3 regions of the Arthrobacter sp. P4_F10 genome follow, and region 3 is predicted to be linked to each of the others. Evidence: riboswitches for the same ligand, from Rfam matches in the RefSeq annotation. Region 3 holds a riboswitch; each other region holds the start of a gene.

Region 1 (6,681 bases), on a different contig from region 3:
CGGCAAGGAGCAGCATGCCGATGTTGACCAGGCCGGCGATGGCCAGCGCGGCCACGACGTCGAACCGGGTAGCCCGGACCAGGCGCGCGACGGCCGCCGGGGGAACATGCTGGTGTTCGTCTGGCCGGTGCCGGTCCCGGGACAGGGCCGAGTGGACGTAGATGGCGTGCGGCATGACGGTGGCGCCTAGCATGCTGGCGGCCAGCAGCACCGTGTCCGGGCCCTGGAAGCCGGGCACGAGCCCGGCCAGGGCCGCCCCCGGATCCGGCGGGCTGATGAACAGCCCGGCGAGGAAGCCGATGGTGATGATGCCGAGCAGGAACATGATGATGAATTCGAAGGGCCGCTGTTTCTGCCGGGCCTGCACCGCGAGCAGGAGCATCGACACCGCGCCGACAATCACGGCGCCGAGGGGGAGTGGGAGTCCGAAAAGCAAGTACAGGGCGATTGCCCCGCCCACTACCTCTGCGAGGTCGGTGGCGGCGGCCACGACTTCGGCCTGCAGCCAGAAGGCGCGCCGCCAGAAGGGCTTGAGCCGCTCGCCGAGAATCTCCGGGAGGCTCTTGCCCGTGACGATCCCGAGCTTGGCGGACTGGTACTGGACCAGGACTGCCATGATGTTGGCGGCCACGAGGACCCACACAAGCAGGTAGCCGTATTGGGCGCCGGCGGTCAGGTTGGCGGCCACGTTTCCGGGGTCCACGTACGCGATTGACGCCACGAACGCTGGCCCCAACAGGCCGATCAGCGCCCTGCGGGCACCCGGATGCTTGTAGGTCTGTGCGCCCTGGGGCGGTTGCTCGTGGCCCTTTACATCCAGCACTGCCGCTCCTGTGATTTGGCGCGTCCACGTTGACGCGATGATTGGCTGGCCGGAATAGCAGCCAGTGTCAAAGTTTTGTGCGACTACAAGTAATTATTAGGTATACCGAAACGATAAGCCCCGGCGATGGCCTCACGCAATCCGGAAGGCCCGCCACGTCTGGGTCAGGTAAGGCAACCGGAGCACGTCGCCGGGGGCGTGGCCCAGGTGCTCGTGCAGGTACCAGTCGAGGTTGGCCATGACTTTGGCCCGGGTGGACTCCGATGCCGCGAGGTAGTAGCTGCGGGACTTGGTCAGCTCCTGGATGTCCTCCGTGGTGACGGAATCCTCCCACCGGGTCAGGTGGCTCTCCACTCCGGTGAACTCGGGGCCCACCGGCGGGCGGAAGTGTGGCTTGAGGACGTCCCCGGCGTGCATGATGCGTGAGAGCCGGTGCACCCAGGGCACAGCGGTGTCCAGTTGGTTCCAGATCAGGCCCAGCACGCCGTGCGGCCGCAGGATCCGGGCAATCTCGGCGCTGGCCAGGCGAGGGTCGCACCAGTGCCATGCCTGGGCGACCGTGACGAGATCGAACGTCTCTGGCTCCAGGCCCGTCTTCTCGGCACTGCTCTCGATGGCGGTGACACCGGGCAGGGTCCGGCGCAACTGCTCGAGCATGTCCGCTGAGGGGTCAACAGCCACCGTGCGCAGTCCACGTTCTGCCAGAAGCGCCGTGAACTTTCCGGTGCCGGCGCCAATGTCCGCGGCGTCCTTGGCCCCCGCCGGAATCAGCCAGTCGGCCGACTCCTGCGGATAGCTAGGGCGGACGCGTTCATAGTGCTCCCCGCCGTCCTGGAAGCTTTGTCCGAGTTCCTGGCGACGTTCACTGTGCAGTTTGGGGCCACTGTGCAGTTTGGAACCACTGTGCAGTTTGGAGCTACTGTGCAGTTGGGGTCCGCCGCTTGCCACGTGCGATCTCCTTCGGGAAGGTCCTGCTGGTTTCAGATACCTTTCGAATTTACCGCACCGGCGCTGGGGTCCTGATCCTGCCTCGGGTTAGTACGCCTGCTTAGTCCGCCGTGCCTAGTCCTCCGTGCACGGCGCGGCACCAGCGGTGCCCGGGGTGTTCGGCGCCCAGTGAGGGTAGCTGCGGGTATCGTTGGCCGGCACCCAGCGGCCGGCGTCCACCACGTAGTCCCAGCCGAGTCCCGTTTGCCGCAGCTGCTGCAGGCCGGCCAACAGGCGCTCGGCGTCCTCCAGCCGTGAGCCGAGGCCGAAGCTGGCGCGCAGGGAGCCTGCAGGCAGGCCGAGCCGCTTGAGCAGCGGGTGGGCGCAGAAGCGGCCGTCGCGCAGGCCAATGCCGTGTTCGGCCGACAGGTAGGCGGCCACCAGCCCGGCGTCGTAGCCTTCCACCGAAAAGTTCACGACGCCGATGGTGCCGGTGCCCGGCAGATCGACTCCGGGGGAAGAAGCGGGAGTCGAATCGGCAAAGATCCGGTGAACGGTCACGCCGTCAATGCCGTGCAGACCCTCGACGAGGAAGGACCGGATGGCGTCCTCGTGGGCCTGCCACTGCTCCGGGTCCAGGGCCGCGATCACTTGGGTGGCGCGGGCCAGGGCGGCCGCGCCGAGGACGTTCGGCGAGCCGCCCTCGTGCCGGGCGGGTCCGGTGGTCCAGCTGACGGAGTCGAGCCGGGCGTCCCGGACCGCGCCGCCGCCGGCCAGGTGCGGGGTGCCGGCGTCGAGCCAGTCCGTCCGCCCCACCAGCACGCCGGCGCCGAACGGGGCGTAAAGCTTGTGCCCCGAGAAGGCGAGGTAGTCGACGTCGTCCGCGGCGATGTCGATCCGCCGGTGCGGGGCCAGCTGCGCGGCGTCGACGACGATCCTGGCGCCGTACTCGTGCGCCAGTGTGGCAAGAGTCCGGATCGGCAGGATCTCCCCGGTGACATTGGAAGCGCCGGTGACGGCCAGCAGACTCACGCCGCCGCGGGCGAGCTCGTCCCGCAGGCGGTCCACAGTGGCCGCGAGGGTGGGGGCGGCCACGACGCTGCGGTGCGGGACGTTCTGCCAGGGCAGGAGGTTGGCGTGGTGCTCGATGTCGAGGTAGAGGACCTCGCCCACCGGCCGTCCGTCGCGGAGCGGCAGGCAGCCGGCCAGCAGGTTCAGGGAATCGGTGGTGTTGCGGGTGAAGATTACCGAATCATCCGGCCGGCCGCCCACGAAGTCCCGCACGATGTCCCGGGCGTTCTCGTAGACGGACGTGCTGATCTGCGAAGCGTAGCCGGCGCCGCGGTGCACGCTCGCGTAGTACGGCAGGATTTCGTTCAGGTAGGCCGAGACGACGGACAGTGCCGGGGCGGAGGCGCCGTAGTCGAGGTTGGCGTAGCGGGCGTGGCCGCCGGTGATCAGCGGGGCCTGGATTTCGGCGCCGGTGACGGCGGCCAGCGGGCGGGCCGCAGCGGCGTGGAATTCGGGGGCTGCGGGAAAAATGGCAGTTGTCATGGGACCTCACTCGACCAGGACCCCACATCATGGGAATCCGCGCTTGCCGGGTCCGTTCCGGACCGGCCAGGTCGTCACCCGGGGCACCCCACCGCGTCTGGAGGGTTGCCGGCCAGCAAACCGGGGTTTAGCGCTGGCACTCGTGACCTGCATCGAGCGTAGGACATCCGCGCAGCCGGGGAAAAGACGGCCAGCGATTGTGAAGCGGATTATTACGGACACGGCTACGAAGCCGCCGGCGCGGCCGGGACACCTTCCAAGGCAAGATTGTATGCCCCGGGGTTCCGGGCGCCGGTGAGCTGAATGCTGAGGCCGAACAGGGCTTCCAGCGCGGCAGCGTACTCATACTGGCGGCCGTCCGAGGCCAATTCCCGGGCGCGGACCGTTGGGATGTGAAGCAGTCGGCGGACAATTCGACGCATCGCGAGGTTCACATCCTCAGCCTGGGCGCCGCACCCGTATTCCTTCATGACGCGCGCCATTTCAGCCTCGAGGACCTGGTGGACGTGGCCGCGCAGGGCCACAATGGCGGCGTCGACTACGCGCAGTCCTTCTTGTTTTTCGAAGCGAAGCGCCGCTTGCCGGACCAGGACGCCGGCGAGGCGGAGCGCCTCGGCGTCCGCCGGGGGAGCCGCGAAACGCACTGAATCCAGGGTGATCAGTTCAACGCCCGGCAGATCCGCCACCCGGGGGTCGAAGTCATGGCTGGGTGCGAGATCGATGACAATGAGGGCACGGCCTGTGTCATCCCTCCAACCGGCCAGTTGGGCGGCACCTATGCGGGTCTCCGTGCCGCTGCAGCCAATGATGATGTCTGCCCGGGCAACAGCGGCAGGCAGCTCCCGTGCCGTCAGCGCCGTACCGCCCCTGCTCGCCACAAACGCCTCCGCGCGGCCGGATTGGGAGAAGACGGAAATGGTGGGGCATCGACTGTTCCTGAGGATTTCCGCGACGCAAACGGCATAGGAACCGGTGCCGAAGAGGACGACGGACGCATCAGCCAGGGATGGGTGCGCTGCTCCGGCGGCCGCCAGTTCAAGGGCCACATAGGCTATGGACCTGCTGGCGCTGCTGAGCGCGGTCCGCGCCCCCACCTCCTTGCCCGTGCGGGACGCCTCCTGAAACAGCCGGACTAAAAGCCCGCTCGCGGTGCCTGCTGCCTGTGCTGCAGCGAGCGCGCGGCGGACCTGGCCGGCGACTTGACGCTCACCGACCACGACGGAGTCCAGGCCGGCCGCAACGCCGAAGAGATGCTCCGCGGCCGACGCTCCAGAGGAGTGCTCGAACAGGGACGCGAGCTGGGCCACAGGGAGGCGCGTGCAGAGGCGGACAGAGCCCAGGGCCTCGGAGCAGACGGCATCTATATGCTCCCTGGACGCCACCTCGCCGTAGATTTCCAAGCGGCTGCATGTGGACACGACCACGGACCCGGACACGGCGGAACTGCAGGCGAGCAGATTCTGGCCCAGCTCCGAGGAAACGGCCTGGAGCCGGGTGGCCGACTCAATGTCCAGGTCCCGGTACTTCGCCACGAGAACCAGCAGAACCGGTCCGACGTCGGGGTCGAAGGTTTCGGGATCCGCGGCGTGAACCGATCCAGACATGGCCGCCCTCCTGCCACTCGATGCCCACTCCACGCCGTGACCGGCAGCGAAGGTTGGGGACAGCGTCGTACAGGGGCCCTTGGGAATCCTTGAGGGGTGGGGCCTAGAGGAGGTCGTCGAGTCCGGGGTTGAGCCGCTTGAGGACTTCCGAGTGGAGGATCGAATTGGTGGCGAGGGCGTTGCCGCCGAAGGGGCCGTCCTCGCCCTCGAGCGAGGTGAAGCGGCCGCCGGCCTCGGTCACGATCGGCACCAGCGCGGCCATGTCGTAGAGGTTCAGCTCGGGTTCGCAGGCGATGTCCACAGCCCCCTCGGCCACGAGGCAGTACGACCAGAAGTCACCGTAGGCGCGGGTACGCCACACTTCCTCGGTGAGGCCCAGGAACTCGTCCAGGTTCCCGCGTTCCTTCCAGCCGCCAAGGCTGGAGTAGGACAGCGAGGCGTCCTCGAGCTTGGAGACGTTGGATACTTTCAGCCGTGTGGCGGCGGCGAGCGAGCGGCCCGTGTAGGCGCCCGCACCCTTGGCGGCCCACCAGCGCTTGCCCAGTGCCGGTGCGCTGACGACGCCGACCACCGGCTCGCCCTCATCGACGAGGGCGATCAGGGTGGCCCAGACCGGGACGCCGCGGACAAAGTTCTTGGTGCCATCGATCGGGTCAATGATCCAGCGGCGGGAGCCGTGGCCCGAGCTGCCGAATTCTTCGCCCAGGACCGCGTCGCGCGGACGGGACCGGGAGAGCTGGCCGCGGATGGCCTCTTCGGCGGACTTGTCGGCATCGGTCACGGGCGTGAGGTCCGGCTTCGTCTCGATCCGAAGGTCGAGCGCCTTAAAGCGGCTCATGGTCTGGGAATCGACCGAATCTGCCAGTACATGGGCAAGGCGCAGGTCATCGTTGTAGCTCGAAGCGGGTTGGCTCATGGTTCCAAACTACCGTCAAACCGGGCCGCCGGGCGGGAGGCCGCGGCACGGCGCCGCAGGCCCTGTTGCCGGGCGGGCTTAGGAAACGGTGCCCAGTTCCTTGGTTTCCTGCGCTTCCAGCCGCGGATCCGTGCCCAGCAGCCGGCGCAGGGACGCGAGCCTGGCGGGTCCGGAGGGCCCCGCGTGCCCGGCCGCAACCCACTTGTCGACGCCGCAATTGACGGCGGTGGAGTCGTGTTTGCAGCCGCGTTCGCAGTCGTCGGTGCCCGGTTCCAGGTCCGGGAAGGAGCGGAGGATCCGGTCCGGATCCACATGGGCCAGCCCGAAGGACCGGATGCCTGGGGTGTCGATGATCCAGCTGCCGGCCGGCGCATCGTTGACTTTGAGCGCCAGGGCGGAGGAGGACGTGTGGCGGCCGCGGCCGGTGACCGCGTTGACGCCTCCCGTGGCCCGCTCGGCCCCGGTCAGGGCGTTGACCATGGTGGACTTGCCGACGCCGGAATGGCCCAGCATCACGGTGACCTTGCCGTCGAGGTAGTCGCGCAGCTGGGACACCGCGTCCTTGTCGAGCCGGGCGGAAAGCCCGTCGTCGGAACGGGCGTCGATGCCGGATGCGGCGGAGTCCGCGGTCTTGGAGATGATGACGGGGAAATCGAGGTGCTGGTAATTGGAGAGCAGCTCGGCGGGATCCTTGACGTCGGCCTTGGTGACGAGCAGCAGCGGCTCGATGCCGGCGTCGTACGCGGCCACCAGTGCACGGTCAATGAACCCGGTCCGCGGCTCGGGATTGGCGGCGGCGACCACCACAACCAGCTGGTCGGCGTTGGCCACGACGGCGCGTTCGATCGGGTCCGTGT
Region 2 (6,681 bases), on a different contig from region 3:
ACGGACCCCGCAGGGTTGTCCTCCCAGACGGCACACAGTTTCGCATCCGATCCCGCGGCCCATTCCCCGCGGGCCGGGGCAACTGCCCATGACGCGATGGCTCCGCCGCCTGCGACCAGTCCGGGTCCCGGGCTGACAGGTAGCGGCAGGGCCGCCCTGCCATCGGCGTCGTGTGTGTGCCAGTCGAGCTGCACCGATCCTGCGTCGATGCACCCGGCCTGCGTGCCGTCGGCGGCCGCGGGCTCCCTGGCCGCGCCCCCTCCCGGCATGGCTCCGGCGTCGCTCCACAACCCGGACGCGCGCGCCGGCGGCGCGATCCTGACCTACTCGTATCTGCCCGCAAGTCCTTCGCCGGGCGATCTGTCCATCAGCCGGACGTAAGACGGGGCCTTGCCGTGTGGTGCCCGGCGCCCCTCCTTACCCCACACGTTCCGGCCGGATTTTTCCCCCGGCGCGGGCGTGCCATCCGCAGGCGTGCAACAACGCCATTTTGGCTATTGAAGGACTTGACCCCCATGAAGAAGACCCTGACCATTTCTGCCCTTGGCATCGCCGCCGCCATCGCCCTTGCCGGCTGCGCGGGCAACTCCGGAAGTTCACCCGCCGGCACCATGCCCGGCATGAGCGGCGGCATGGGCATGTCGTCCAGCCCGGCCCCCGCCGCCTCGGACCACAACGCGGCAGACACCATGTTCACCCAGGAGATGATCCCGCACCACGCCCAGGCCGTGGAAATGAGCGACATGATGCTCAAGAAGCAGGGCATGGACGCCCGGATCACCGCACTCGCCACGAAGATCAAGGCTGCACAGGCACCCGAAATCGAAAAGATGACGGTCTGGCTCAAGACCTGGAACGAACCCACCCAGATGGCCGGCGGCCACAGCATGGGCGACGCAATGATGGGCGGTGACGATCTCACCAAGCTCGACGCCGCCCAGGGAACCGATGCGGCCAAGCTGTTCCTGACCCGGATGATCGCCCACCATGAGGGCGCGGTGATGATGGCCAAGACTGAAAGCAGCCAAGGCAAGAACCCGGAAGCCCTCATCCTCAGCAAGGCAATCGTGACCTCCCAGGAAGCTGAAATCCAGGAAATGAAGGCCCTGCTGGCAAACCTCTAGCCTGCGTCCCGGCCCCGGTCCGGTTTTCGGACCGGGGCCTTCCCGGCCACCCCGCCCGCGTTGGCCCAGACCTGCGTTGGCCCAGACCTGCTTGAGCGCTAGACCTGCTTGAGCGCTAGACCTGCTTGAGCGCCTGGCCGAGGTCGCGGATCAGGTCCTCCACGTCCTCCAGGCCCACCGAAAGCCGGACCACGCCGTCGCTGAGCCCGATCGCCGCACGGCCTTCCGGGCCCATCGCGCGGTGCGTCGTAGTCGCAGGATGCGTGATGAGCGTCTTGGCATCACCCAGGTTGTTGGAGATGTCGATGATCCGCAGCGCGTCCAGCAGGGCGAAGGCGGCCTGCTTCGCGGTGCGTCCCGGCGAGGGCGAAAGCTCCAGCGTGAGCACTGTCCCGCCGGCCTTCATCTGCTTCACGGCGAGTGGGTACTGCGGGTGGGACGGCAGCAGCGGGTACTTGACCCAGCTGACCGCAGGCTGTCCCTCGAGCCATTCGGCCAGCCGCAGGGCGGAGGCCGAGGAATGGTTGACGCGCAGGGCCATGGTCTCCAGGCCCTTGGTGAGCACCCAGGCATTGAAGGCCGAGAGTGCCGGACCGGTGTGCCGCATGAGCTGCTTGACGGGCCCGTCGATGAATTCCTTGGTGCCCAGGATCGCCCCGCCGAGCACGCGGCCCTGCCCGTCGATGTGCTTGGTGCCGGAGTAGACCACCACGTCCGCGCCGAGCTCTCCGCAGCGCTGCAGCAGCGGGGTGGCGAAGACGTTGTCGACCACCACCGTGGCGCCGGCCGCATGCGCCAGTTCGCTCACGGCGGCGATGTCCACGATTTCCTGCATGGGGTTCGAGGGCGACTCGAAGAATACCGCCGTGGCCGGCTCGGACAGGGCAGAGCGCCATTGTTCCAGGTCCGGGCCGTCCACGAAGACCGTCTCGACACCCCAGCGCGGCAGGATCTCGTTGAGGATCACAAAGCACGAGCCGAACAGCGAGCGGGCTGCGACTACGCGGTCGCCGGCAGCCAACAGCGCGCCCAGCGCGGTGAAGACGGCGGACATGCCGGACGCCGTCGCAAAACACGCCTCGGTTCCCTCGAGCAGCCGGAGCCGCTCCTGGAAGGTGGCGACGGACGGATTGCCGTAGCGGGAGTAGACGAAGCGCTCGTCTTCCCCGGTGAAGGCACGCTCGGCGGCGGCCGCGGACTCGTAGACGAATCCGGAGTTGAGGAAGATCGGCTCGGTGGTTTCCTGGAAGCCGGTGCGGTCAAGGCCGCCGCGGACAGCCTGGGTGTCGGCGGCCCAGCCGGCGGCGTCGGGATTGAAAGTCATCAGATCTTTCCAAGGTTGGTGGGCAGGCCGCGGTTCTTCCAGCCGTTGACGGTGCGGTCGCCAAAACGGTCGGTCTCGCCTTCGAAGCCCTCAAGAACGTTGTACGAGGTGTAACCGGCGGCCGTCGCGGCCGTCGCGGCGGCGATCGAGCGGACACCGGAGCGGCAAAGGAACACCAGTTCGACGGCGGAGTCCTCCGGTGCCTCTCGCCTTAGCTGTTCCACGAAGTGCGGGTTCGGTACGCCGCCGGCGAGGTTCCACTGGATGAAAAGCGGATCGTTCCGCCTTCCGCCCGCGGACGTCGTGTCCGGGATGCCGATGTGGGCCCATTCGCCCTCGGTCCGGACATCCACCAGGAGGGCTCCCGCCTCCAGCTTGGCCCACGCCTCATGGGGGCTGAGGTCTCCGGCGTAGCTCATGCGTGGCCCTCGAATGCCCCAACAGCGTCAATCTCGTCGGCATCGAGCTCATCGACTGCATTGGCCACGGCGGCGTCCGCGCTCGCAATCGCGGCCGGCAGGACCAGCGCCTGCGCCACGATCACGGTGCTGCCGTTGAAGGTGGCGGCGGGGCTTCCGTGCAGGACATAGCCCTCGGCCAGGGCGGCGGACACGCGCTCACAAAAGGCGCGGTCATCCGTGCCGGTGAACAGCCGGTAGGCCAGTCTTTCCTCGCCGGCAGGTGGTGCACTGCGTGCTGTGGTGCTGAGTATTTCGGGTACGGCGGGTGTTGACGTGGGGGGCACGACGGATCTCCTCTTTCACGCTTGCAGCTCGAATTCTCGATTGCCGAGTATTCACCTGAGGCACCCCGCCGCGAAAAGGAGGGTTGCCGACCGGCCAGTCAGGGCTTGGCACCGGTTCTCATTACTCCCCAAAAACGTAACACCTACGACGCCGGCCCGCACCGCCGTCGTCGTCATGTTCCGTAACCGGGCCACGCCCAGGCGCTGGCGCCGGCCGGGCCCAGCGTGGGGCGGGGCCCGGCCGAGTAGTGGCGGGCTCCAATTTCGGGTACAGCCCACTCGTGTGTGCGCGGACGATTCGCCGTCTACTGGAGGGCATGGCCGACGTGTCGGCCGGATTCTCAGGTTAACCGGGCTGTCCGTGAATCGAGCCGTCTGTCCATCAAAACAAGTTGTCTGTCAAGTTGTCTGTGAATCAGTGCCCGGAACCGTCGGAGCCACAGCCATGGCCCGGCCGGTGACGGCGGAATGGAGCAATTGTGGGCCCGCGCATACTGGTTACCGGGATAGCAAGCGCCGCCGGCCGGACCGTCGCGGCCCAGCTCGAAGCCCGCGGACTCCCGTATCTCGGCTCCGACGCCCGCGCCGACTCCCGCCAGGCGGAGGATGCCGCCGCCGCGGCCGCGGTCAGGCTCCTGCCGGCGACGGACCCGGACATGATCCTGGACCTGCGCCGGCTGGTGGACCGTGAAGCCATCAACGTCATCATTCCGACCCTGACTGTGGAACTTCCGGTCCTGGCCGCGGCCCGTGCCGGATTCGCCCAGGACGTGCGGATCATCGTGGGCGACCCCGCCGCGGTGGCCCTCGCCAACGACCAGCTGTTCACCACCTGGGCGTTGCAGGCAGCCGGGATTCCGGTGCCCCAGTTCGCGGTTCCGGGCGACCTCGCCGCCGCGCCGGCATCCCTCGCCTCCCTCACCGGCCCCGTGGTGGTCAAGCCGCGGGTCTTCAAAGGCTCCCATGGTGTCCACGTGCTGGCCGGAACGGCCTCGGTTAGCTGGAAGAACATGCCGGCGGGGCAACTTGTCCAGGAGTTTATCCCGGGCGCCGACTACGTGTGCCTGGTGTTCGGCACTCCGGCACGCAACGCGATGGCGCCGGTGGCGGTGGTCCTCGAGAAGACCAGGACCCCGTATGGACACGCCGGCAGCGACGAAGTCAGCCGCAGGGTGCCGGCGAGCCAGGCCGGGGACGTGCGGAAGCTGGGCCTGGCCGCCGTCCGCACGCTCGGGCTGACCGGGCCGGTCCAGGTCCGGATCCGCCGCCGCGCGGACGGAACCCCCGTGGTACTGGGCGTCTGCGCGACCCTGGGGGAGAACAGCACCTGGGCCCCGGAAATGCTCGACGCCGTGCTGGCCACCTTCATGCTCCCGGCGTTCAACCCGGTCTCGTTCCGGCGGTGCCCGGCGGTTCCCGCGGACGCCCTGGGGTGAAGCGCGGCCCGGCAGAACGGTGTGCTCACGCAGTCGCTGAGTCTCCCCACCTTTGAGGCCGGAGGACGGCGTGTTCCCACAAACCGCCGTCGTTACCGTGGTCCCTGGCCGCAAAACCGGTGAGTATCAGCGGCGCCTGCCGTGCAGCACCGGCCTGGCCGCACTATTCGATGGTGGCGAACAGTGCGTTGAGTTCGGCCGTGAGCTGGCGTCGCAGTTCCGGGGTGCCGATTTCCTGGCCGTCGATGTGGTTCACCGGGGCCAGGAGCCGGATGCTGGAGATCAGCCAGACCGCGTCGGCATCCAGCAGGTCCTTCGGCTCCAGCGGGCCGTAGCCCAGCTCCCAGCCGGCGGCCTTGGCGGCGGTGAACAGGGCGCCCTGCGAAGTCCCCGGCAGAATGCCGCTGTCCAGCTGCGGGGTGATGAGCCGCCGGGTTGTGCGGACGCCACCGGCGCCGTCGTCCGCGGTTTCCAGGTGGGCCAGCAGAACGGTCGACGTCGGTCCCTCCAGGACCCGGCCGTCCGCGGACGTGAAGATGACGTCGTCGGCGCCGTGCCGGTGGGCGTAGCGCAGCGCCGCCATGTTCACGGCGTAGGAGAGGGTCTTGGCGCCGAGCAGCAGCCAGGGGGCGCGCTCGCCGACTTCGCTGTCGTAGCCACGGTCCAGCAGGATGACGTCGATTCCGGTCTCGCGCTGCCGGCGGCCCGCGGCCGCGGGCGCGGAGGCCTGGACCCAGCACGTGGGGGCGGCGGCGCCCTCCGGCCCGCGGGTCACGAGCAGCTTCACCACAACCTCGTCTTCGTCCGCGCCGCCTGTTGCAGCCGCGGCAGGATCCTTCCCCCGGAACTCGCGGAGGACGGTTTCCACTGCCCGCCGCCACGCGTCCTCGGCAGGGATGTCCAGCTCCAGCAGCCGGGCAGAGCCGGCCAGCCGGGTCAGGTGCGCCTGGATCTTGCGGGGCCGGCCGCCCACAGCCAGGAGGGATTCGAAAACGCCGTCGCCGCGGGTGGCGCCCAGGTCCGTGGCCATCAGTTGCGGCTGCGACGCGTCGGCAACGCGGCCGCCGTCGAACGCCGGGTCGAGGAAGACCAGCACGGTCGCGGGCGCAGGAACAGGGGCTGCAGAGATCATGGCTCCAGCTTAGTCTCGGTGGTCCCGGGATAGGATTTGCTCGTTGCCCGTTCCGGAACTGTTCCGCGGGCTTGTACTTTTAGGGGTTCGCCTGTGCTGTGGCCATTTCCGCTGGCGGAAACTTTACCGTCCTGGGCGGTTTTGATCCTGACGGTAATCGACTTCGCCATCCGCGTCCTGGTCCTGGGCATCATCCCAGGGAACCGGCGGCCCACCACAGCGATGGCGTGGCTGCTGGGCATCTTCATTGTGCCCATCCTTGGGCTGGCCCTGTTCCTGCTGTTTGGCAACTTCCGGCTCTCCCGCCGGCGCCGTGCCCAACAGGACGCTGTCAACACCCGGATCCGGGCCGGGACGTCCGACCTGGAAGAAGTCGAAAGCCGCTACGACGGACCCGAATGGGTGGCCTCCGCCGCTGAACTGAACAAGACGCTGGGCTCGCTGCCAATGGTGGACGGCAACAGCGTGGAGCTGCTGCCCGGCTACCCCGACTCCATCAAGGCGATGGCCGCGGCCGTCCGCGGCGCCAAATCCTTCGTCAACGCCGAGTTCTACATCATGAGCACCGACCACGTCACGGACGATCTGTTCACCGCAATGGAAGAGGCGGCGGAGCGCGGCGTCGAGGTCCGCGTCCTGTTCGACCACCTCGGCAGCCTTCGCATCAAGGGCTACAAGCAGCTCAAGGCCCGGCTCAACGCCAGCAAGATCCGCTGGCGGCCCATGCTGCCGCTGAACCCGTTGCAGGGGCAGTGGCGGCGGCCGGATCTCCGCAACCACCGCAAGATCATGGTGATCGACGGCGAGATCGCCTTCACGGGATCCCAGAACCTGATCGAGCCGTCCTACAACAACCCCAAGCACCGCAAAGTGGGCCGCGAATGGGTGGAGCTCATGGCCTGCATGCGCGGGCCGATTGT
Region 3 (6,681 bases):
CGGCCGACGTTGTCCGAGAGCTTGCCGACCATCGGGATCACGGCGAAGTGGACCAGGTGCGCAACGAGCAGCAGCAGCAGGATCCGCGAGGTGTCCGTCTGGACAATCACCTTCAGGTAGGTAATGGAGAAGGTGACCACAAGATAGTAGAGGATGTTCTCCGCGAAGCGCAGACCCATGGCGGTGAAGACGCCGCGCGGGTAGCGGCGGAAGACTTCGGCGACGCCGTAGCCCTTGTTCTCAACGGTGACCTCTTTGCGGGCCTCCAGGAAGATCGGGGCGTCCTGGACCTTAGTGCGGATGTAGTAGCCGACGATCACGATCACAGCAGAGAGCCAGAAGGCCACACGCCAGCCCCAGCTGAGGAACTCGGCGGAGGACAGCGTGGCGGACAGGGTGAACAGCACACCGGTGGCCAGCAGGTTGCCCATCGGAACCGCCGACTGCGGCCAGCTTGACCAGAATCCGCGGGACTTGCTCGGGCTGTGCTCGGCAACGAGGAGGACTGCGCCGCCCCACTCACCGCCGACGGCGAAGCCCTGGACGAAGCGCAGGAAGACCAGCAGGGCCGGGGCCCAGTAGCCGATCTGCTGGAAAGTCGGCAGGCAGCCCATCGCGAAGGTGGCAACGCCGACAAGGATGATGCTCAGCTGGAGCAGTTTCTTGCGGCCGAACTTGTCGCCGAAGTGGCCGAAGACGATGCCACCGATGGGGCGGGCAACAAAGCCGACCGCATAGGTGACGAACGCGGCAATGATGCCGTCCAATTCCGAACCGGTATTGGGAAAGAACAGCTTGCCGAAGACAAGGGTGGCGGCGGAGGCATAGAGGAAGAATTCATACCACTCAACCACCGTGCCGGCCATGGAGGCCGTGACTACCTTCTTCAGGCCGGACGATTTGACGTCCGTTTCTTCAGCGCGCCTCGCGGCGTTTTCCGTACTCATCGTGACTCCTTCGGTGTCTCCGTCGACACCCTGTGGACCATTGGGCTGAGGACGCCCGTGATGTAGGGCACATGGCGTCATTCCCCATGAGTATGGACGCTCCCGCCCTGAGCATCAACGGCCATTAGTGCAGAGCGCGTCTGCAAAAATGCACAACCGATGTGGTCTAGTGGCCGAAGAAGGCCTCCCGCAGCTGGGCGCTGAGCTGGCCGATTTCGGTCAGGAAGCCGTCGTGGCCGATCGGCGCTTCAATGATGTGCAGTTCCGGGCCGCCCGGCAAGGCCTCGGCCAGTTGACGGGACTGGGCCGGGAAATACAGGCGGTCCGAGTCCACGGCCGCCACCAGGAACTCTGCGGTGGCCGGAGCAAGGGCCTCCCCGAGGCTTCCGCGCCCCCGGCAGACATCGTGGCTCATGAGGGCTTCGGTGATGGCGATGTAGCTGTTCGCGTCAAAGCGCCGGACCAGTTTGCTGCCCTGGTGGTCCAGGTAGCTTTCCACCTGGAAGCGCCCGCGTCCGGCCAGCGACCCGGCTTCCAGGGTCGCCTCGGACTCCTGGGCGTTCCGGCCAAACCGGCCGTCCAGTTCGGCCGCCGAGCGGTAGGTGATGTGCGCGATGCGGCGGGCGAGGGCGAGACCTGCTTCGGGTTCCGGGCCGCCGTAGTAATTTCCGCCGTTGAAATGGGGGTCCTGGCGGATGGCCAGGGTCTGGGCCTGCGCGAAGGCAATCTGTTCGGCCGTGCTGCTGGCGCCGACGGAAATCACGGCGCAGCGCCGGACCCGGCCGGGGAACGTGACGGCCCATTCGAGTGCGCGCGCGCCGCCGAGTGAGCCGCCCAGCACGGCATACCAGGTGCCGATGCCCAGGGCGTCGGCCAGCCGCGCCTCGGCGGCGGCGGTGTCCCGCAGGGTGACGAGCGGGAACCGCGATCCCCAGGGGCGCCCGTCGGGGGCCGGGGTGGAGGGTCCCGTGGAACCGTGGCAGCCGCCCAGGATGTTGATTGAAACGACGAAGTACTTGTCCGTGTCCACGGGAGCCCCGGGTCCGGCGAGCTGTTCCCACCAGCCGGGTTCCTCGCTGTCGCCGCGGGTCACGTGCGTGTCGCCGGTCAGGGCGTGTTCTATGAGGACGGCGTTGGAGGCGTCCGCGTTCAGGGTCCCCCACGTCTCGTAGGCGAGGACCACATCCGGCAGCGGAATCCCTGATTCGAGCTGCAGGTCGCCGATCCGGACGTACTGGACGGTCCCGTCCGGGTTGCGGGATGGCTTGGTTTCGGGAGCACCCGTGCGGGTGACGGCAATCGTCATGTGAGGACCTATCTTCGCGCTTGCCTGCCGTCAGCTGACCGGCAGGCCAGGTCTTCACCCGGGGCACCCCGCCGCAAAAGGAGGGTTGCCGGCCAGCAAGCCGGGGCTGTCACTGGCACTCATGACCTGGTACGAGTCTACGAAACAGGGGGCGGAAATCACGAAGATTGTGACTTCCATGTGACAGCCCGGCGGCCGGCCGTCCCGTCGAGGGGACACCGGCCGTCGGCCGCCCTGCGTGCCTAGGCGCCCTTGGCCGCGCGGAATCCGGCGTCGAGGTCCGCGAGGATGTCGTCGATGTGTTCCAGGCCCACCGAAAGCCGCACCAGCCCCTGATTGACGCCGGCGATCGCCTGCTGCTCGGGCGAGAGCTGGCTGTGGGTGGTCGACGCCGGGTGGATCACCAGGGAACGGACATCGCCGATGTTCGCGACGTGCGAGTGCAGTTCGAGCGCATCGACGAACCGCTTGCCGGCCTCGGCTCCCCCGGCGATGTTGAACGCCACGACGGCGCCGGTCCCCTTGGGCCCGTACTTGCGGCCTCGCTCGTACCAGGGGCTGGACGGCAGCCCGGCGTAGGCGACCGATTCGACGTCGTCCCTTGCCTCCAGCCAGTGCGCCACCTTGGTGGCGTTGGCTACGTGGCGTTCGACGCGCAGGCTCAGCGTTTCGATGCCCTGGGCGATGAGGAAGGCGTTGAACGGGGACACGGCGGAGCCGAGGTCGCGCAGGAGCTGGACGCGGGCCTTGAGGATGTAGGAAAGGTTCGCGCCCAGCGCCCCCTCCGCACCGAGATCGCGGGCGTAGACCAGGCCGTTGTAGGTAGGGTCCGGGGTGTTGAAACCGGGGAACCGCTCCGGGTCCTTGCCGAAGTCGAAGTTGCCGGAGTCCACGATCACGCCGGCGATCGCGGCGCCATGGCCGCCGAGGTACTTGGTGGCGGAGTGGACCACGATGTCCGCGCCCCACTCGATGGGCCGGATCAGGTACGGGGTGGAGAGCGTGTTGTCGACGATCAGCGGCACCCCGGCCTCGTGCGCCACATCGGAGATGCCCTCGATGTCCAGGACGTCCTGGCGGGGGTTGGAGACCACTTCGCCGAAGAACAGCTTGGTGTTGGGCCGGACGGCGTCCCGCCACTGGTCCAGGTTGTCCGGGTCCTCCACGAAGGTCACGGAGATGCCGAATTTCTTCAGCGTGTGGGCGAGCAGGTTGTAGGTTCCGCCGTAGAGGCTGGGGCTGGCCACCACATGGTCCCCGGCCTCGGCGACGTTGAGGATCGCGAAGGTCTCCGCGGCCTGGCCGGAGCTGAGCAGCAGGGCCGCGAGGCCGCCTTCCAGGCTGGCCACGCGCTGCTCGACGGCGTCCTGGGTGGGGTTGCCGATCCGGGTGTAGATGGGGGCGAGTTCGGCGAGTGCGAAGCGGTTGGCGGCGCTTTCGGCGCTGGGGAACACGAACGACGTCGTCTGGTAGATGGGCAGGGACCGCGCACCGGTGGCGCTGTCCGGCTCCTGGCCGGCGTGGATCTGGCGGGTTTCGAAGGACCAGGCGTTGGACATTGATGCTCCTCAAAGGGACCGGGCACAGCACCGGCCAGGGCTTTGGGCCCGGACCGGCACAGGCGCCGCGCTTGCCCTCCGGCGGGCGCCGGACGGCCAGGTCCTCACCCGGGGCACCCCACCGCGATACGAGGGTTGCCGGCCAGCAAGCCGGGGCTGTGCGCTGGCACTCATGACCTGGCTTCAGTGTAGGAATGGCGGCGGAGCCCTGGAAGCTTTGTGACGAAGATGAAGACGGTTGCCGTGGCGGCGCCTCCCGGGACACCGAGCCTGCCGCCGTCGGACATCCCATGACGGTTAGGGGAACCTAAGCTGAGAGGTCCATCACAAAGTGCCAAGATGATGGCATGCGCATGGATCACGTCTCTTACGCCTGTGAACACGATGGCTTGGCAGCCACCACTGAACGTATTGCGTCTGCCCTCGGCGTTGAAGCCGTGAAGGGTGGAGTGCACCCCCGTTTCGGGACACGCAACATGATTATCCCGCTCGCGGGACACAAGTACCTGGAAGTCGTGGAGGTCCTGAACCACCCGGCATCGGACAAGGCCCCGTTCGGCCAGGCAGTCCGGGCACGCTCGGAAGCGGGCGGCGGCTGGATGGGCTGGTGCGTCGAGGTTGACGATCTCGCCCCGTTCGAGGAGCGGCTGGGCCGCGCGGCCGTCAACGGCAACCGGAAGTTTCCGGACGGCCGCGAACTGGTCTGGAAGCAGATCGGCATCCTGGGGCTCATCGCCGACCCCCAGGTGCCCTACATGCTCAAATGGGAGGGCGACCCGGAGCTGCACCCGTCCAACGCCTACGCGAGCGAAGTCAAGATGTCCGCACTGACCATTGCCGGTTCGGCAGCGCGCGTGACGGAATGGCTGGGCGAGCCGGTTGAAAAGCCGCTGGAAGACGTTGCCGTGAACTGGATCGCGCCGCACGGTACTCCGGGCATCCTCTCTGTCACCTTCGAGACCGCCTCCGGAGCGGTCACGATCTAACGCTCCACCTGCCCCACGCTTCGGCCGCCATCTCTTAGGTGCCAACGATGTCACCTAGGAGATGGCGGCCGAGATCATTTAAAGGCCGGCCAGGTACTCAGCCCAGGCCCACGGCCTTGCCGAACAGGCTGAATCCCACGAACGCCACGGTGTCCAGGATGGCGTGGGCGATCACGAGCGGCATCACCCGTTTGGTCCGCGTGTAGACCAGCGCGAAGACGACGCCCATTATCGCGTTGCCGATGAACGGCCCGAACCCCTGGTACAGGTGGTAGCTGCCGCGGAGCAGGGCGCTGGCGGCGATGGCCGCCGGCATGCCCCAGCCCAGTTTCCCGAGCCGGTCCAGCAGGTAGCCCACCACAATCACTTCCTCCACGATCCCGTGCCGGATCGCGGACAGGACCAGTACCGGCACCGTCCACCAGTACGGATCCAGCGCGCTGGGGATGATCGACGTCGTGATCCCCAGCGCCCGGCCGGCAGCGTAGAGTCCCAGGGACGGAATGCCGATGAGCGCGGCGAGCCCCAGCCCCTGCAGGAGGTCCTTGCCGGGCCGGGCGAAGTCGAAGCCGATCTTTCGGAACGCCGAGGTTCCGCGCTCTCCGGCCGGCCAGTGTTCGGTGAGGAAGTAGATCACCAGGGCCACCGGGACCAGCGCGAAGAAGATGTCCAGCATCTGGTAGGTGAGGTCGAAGTATTCGCGCGGGCTCTGCGAACGGTTCAGCGTGGACGTCCCTTGGGCCAGTGGCGCCGTGGTCATCTTGTCCAGCAACTGCACCAGGGAGTAGACCGCGGACTGCCCCAGCGACAGGCCCAGGACAATCAACATTTCGAACCGCAGCCGACGGCGGGAGGGAACCAACATGTTCCTATCTTGCCTGCAGTTGCCGATTGTTTGCTGGTGCCCGCGTGGTGCCGGCCGCGCCGGTGCCACCGGCTTTTGGGAGCCCTATGCTTGGGGATTATGAGTGCGCCCCGGAAAATCATCATGATCCGGCACGGCCAGTCTGCCGCCAATGCCGATACCTCGATCTACAACCGTGTTCCGGACTACCGGATCCCGTTGACACCCCTGGGCCTGGAGCAGGCCACCGCGGCCGGGGAGGAGGTCCGGCGCCAGCTGGGCGGCCGTCCGGTGTGCGTCTACGTCTCCCCGTACCTGCGCGCCTACCAGACCCTCGAGGCGCTCAACCTCGGTCCCCTCGTGGAGCGGGTGATCGAGGAACCGCGCCTGCGCGAACAGGACTGGGCCAACTTTCAGATCGCCGGCGACATCGAGGACCAGAAGGAGCTCCGCAACGCCTACGGGCACTTCTTCTACCGCTTCCGCGAGGGCGAGTCCGGTTCGGATGTATACGACAGGATTTCCTCCTTCATGGAAACCCTTCACCGGCACTGGTCGAAGCCCAGCTATGCCCCGAACGCGCTGTTCGTGACGCACGGGCTGACCATGCGGCTGTTCTGCATGCGCTGGTTCCACTGGTCGGTGGAATATTTCGAGTCCTTGAACAACCCGGAAAACGCCGAGGTCCGCACCCTGCTGCGCACCTCGCGCGGCAAGTACGAGCTCGACAAGCCGTTCACGCAGTGGGAGAAGAGGCGCGTGGACGAGACCGTCCTCGACGCTCCGCCCATGGTGTTCTAACCGGCTCGAGCCGGATCAGAGAGCCGCCTGGCTAACGGACGGCCTGGCTAACGGACCGGCTGCGCTGCGCCGGCCCGCCACACCGCGTGCGTCAGGGGGATGCCGGGCCGGTAGGCCAGGTGCGTGGCGGAAGGCGCGTTGAGCAGGTGCAGGTCCGCGCGGTGTCCGACGGCGATCGAGCCCACCGCGCGTTCGCCGTCGACGTCCTTCCCGGACTCCCGGCCCAGGGCCAGGGCGC

Evidence for each region. A riboswitch is a leader RNA that binds a small molecule or an ion and turns the genes downstream of it on or off. The one in region 3 is predicted to bind S-adenosylmethionine.
Region 1: another riboswitch for S-adenosylmethionine. It lies ahead of AC1DR1_RS04190 (aminotransferase class V-fold PLP-dependent enzyme); the one in region 3 lies ahead of AC1DR1_RS12050 (bifunctional o-acetylhomoserine/o-acetylserine sulfhydrylase).
Region 2: another riboswitch for S-adenosylmethionine. It lies ahead of AC1DR1_RS14940 (DUF1737 domain-containing protein); the one in region 3 lies ahead of AC1DR1_RS12050 (bifunctional o-acetylhomoserine/o-acetylserine sulfhydrylase).

The regions. Positions count from the first base shown of each region.
Region 1 covers NZ_JBFUJJ010000002.1:276,119-282,799, reverse strand. The annotation lists gene AC1DR1_RS04200 (Nramp family divalent metal transporter) at 1-823, opposite strand, end outside; gene AC1DR1_RS04195 (class I SAM-dependent methyltransferase) at 956-1,732, opposite strand; gene AC1DR1_RS04190 (aminotransferase class V-fold PLP-dependent enzyme) at 1,886-3,304, opposite strand; SAM riboswitch class IV at 3,339-3,452, opposite strand; gene AC1DR1_RS04185 (glutamyl-tRNA reductase) at 3,529-4,908, opposite strand; gene hisN (histidinol-phosphatase) at 5,012-5,824, opposite strand; gene rsgA (ribosome small subunit-dependent GTPase A) at 5,903-6,681, opposite strand, start outside.
Region 2 covers NZ_JBFUJJ010000014.1:74,312-80,992, forward strand. The annotation lists gene AC1DR1_RS14920 (hypothetical protein) at 1-269, opposite strand, end outside; gene AC1DR1_RS14925 (DUF305 domain-containing protein) at 516-1,124, shown strand; gene AC1DR1_RS14930 (O-succinylhomoserine sulfhydrylase) at 1,240-2,448, opposite strand; gene AC1DR1_RS14935 (rhodanese-like domain-containing protein) at 2,448-2,867, opposite strand; gene AC1DR1_RS14940 (DUF1737 domain-containing protein) at 2,864-3,193, opposite strand; SAM riboswitch class IV at 3,206-3,319, opposite strand; gene AC1DR1_RS14945 (ATP-grasp domain-containing protein) at 3,673-4,629, shown strand; gene AC1DR1_RS14950 (aminodeoxychorismate lyase) at 4,793-5,761, opposite strand; gene cls (cardiolipin synthase) at 5,855-6,681, shown strand, end outside.
Region 3 covers NZ_JBFUJJ010000009.1:122,558-129,238, reverse strand. The annotation lists gene AC1DR1_RS12060 (MFS transporter) at 1-947, opposite strand, end outside; gene metX (homoserine O-acetyltransferase MetX) at 1,114-2,253, opposite strand; SAM riboswitch class IV at 2,265-2,380, opposite strand; gene AC1DR1_RS12050 (bifunctional o-acetylhomoserine/o-acetylserine sulfhydrylase) at 2,496-3,812, opposite strand; SAM riboswitch class IV at 3,875-3,990, opposite strand; gene AC1DR1_RS12045 (VOC family protein) at 4,160-4,798, shown strand; gene AC1DR1_RS12040 (CPBP family intramembrane glutamic endopeptidase) at 4,896-5,663, opposite strand; gene AC1DR1_RS12035 (histidine phosphatase family protein) at 5,763-6,443, shown strand; gene AC1DR1_RS12030 (amidohydrolase family protein) at 6,491-6,681, opposite strand, start outside.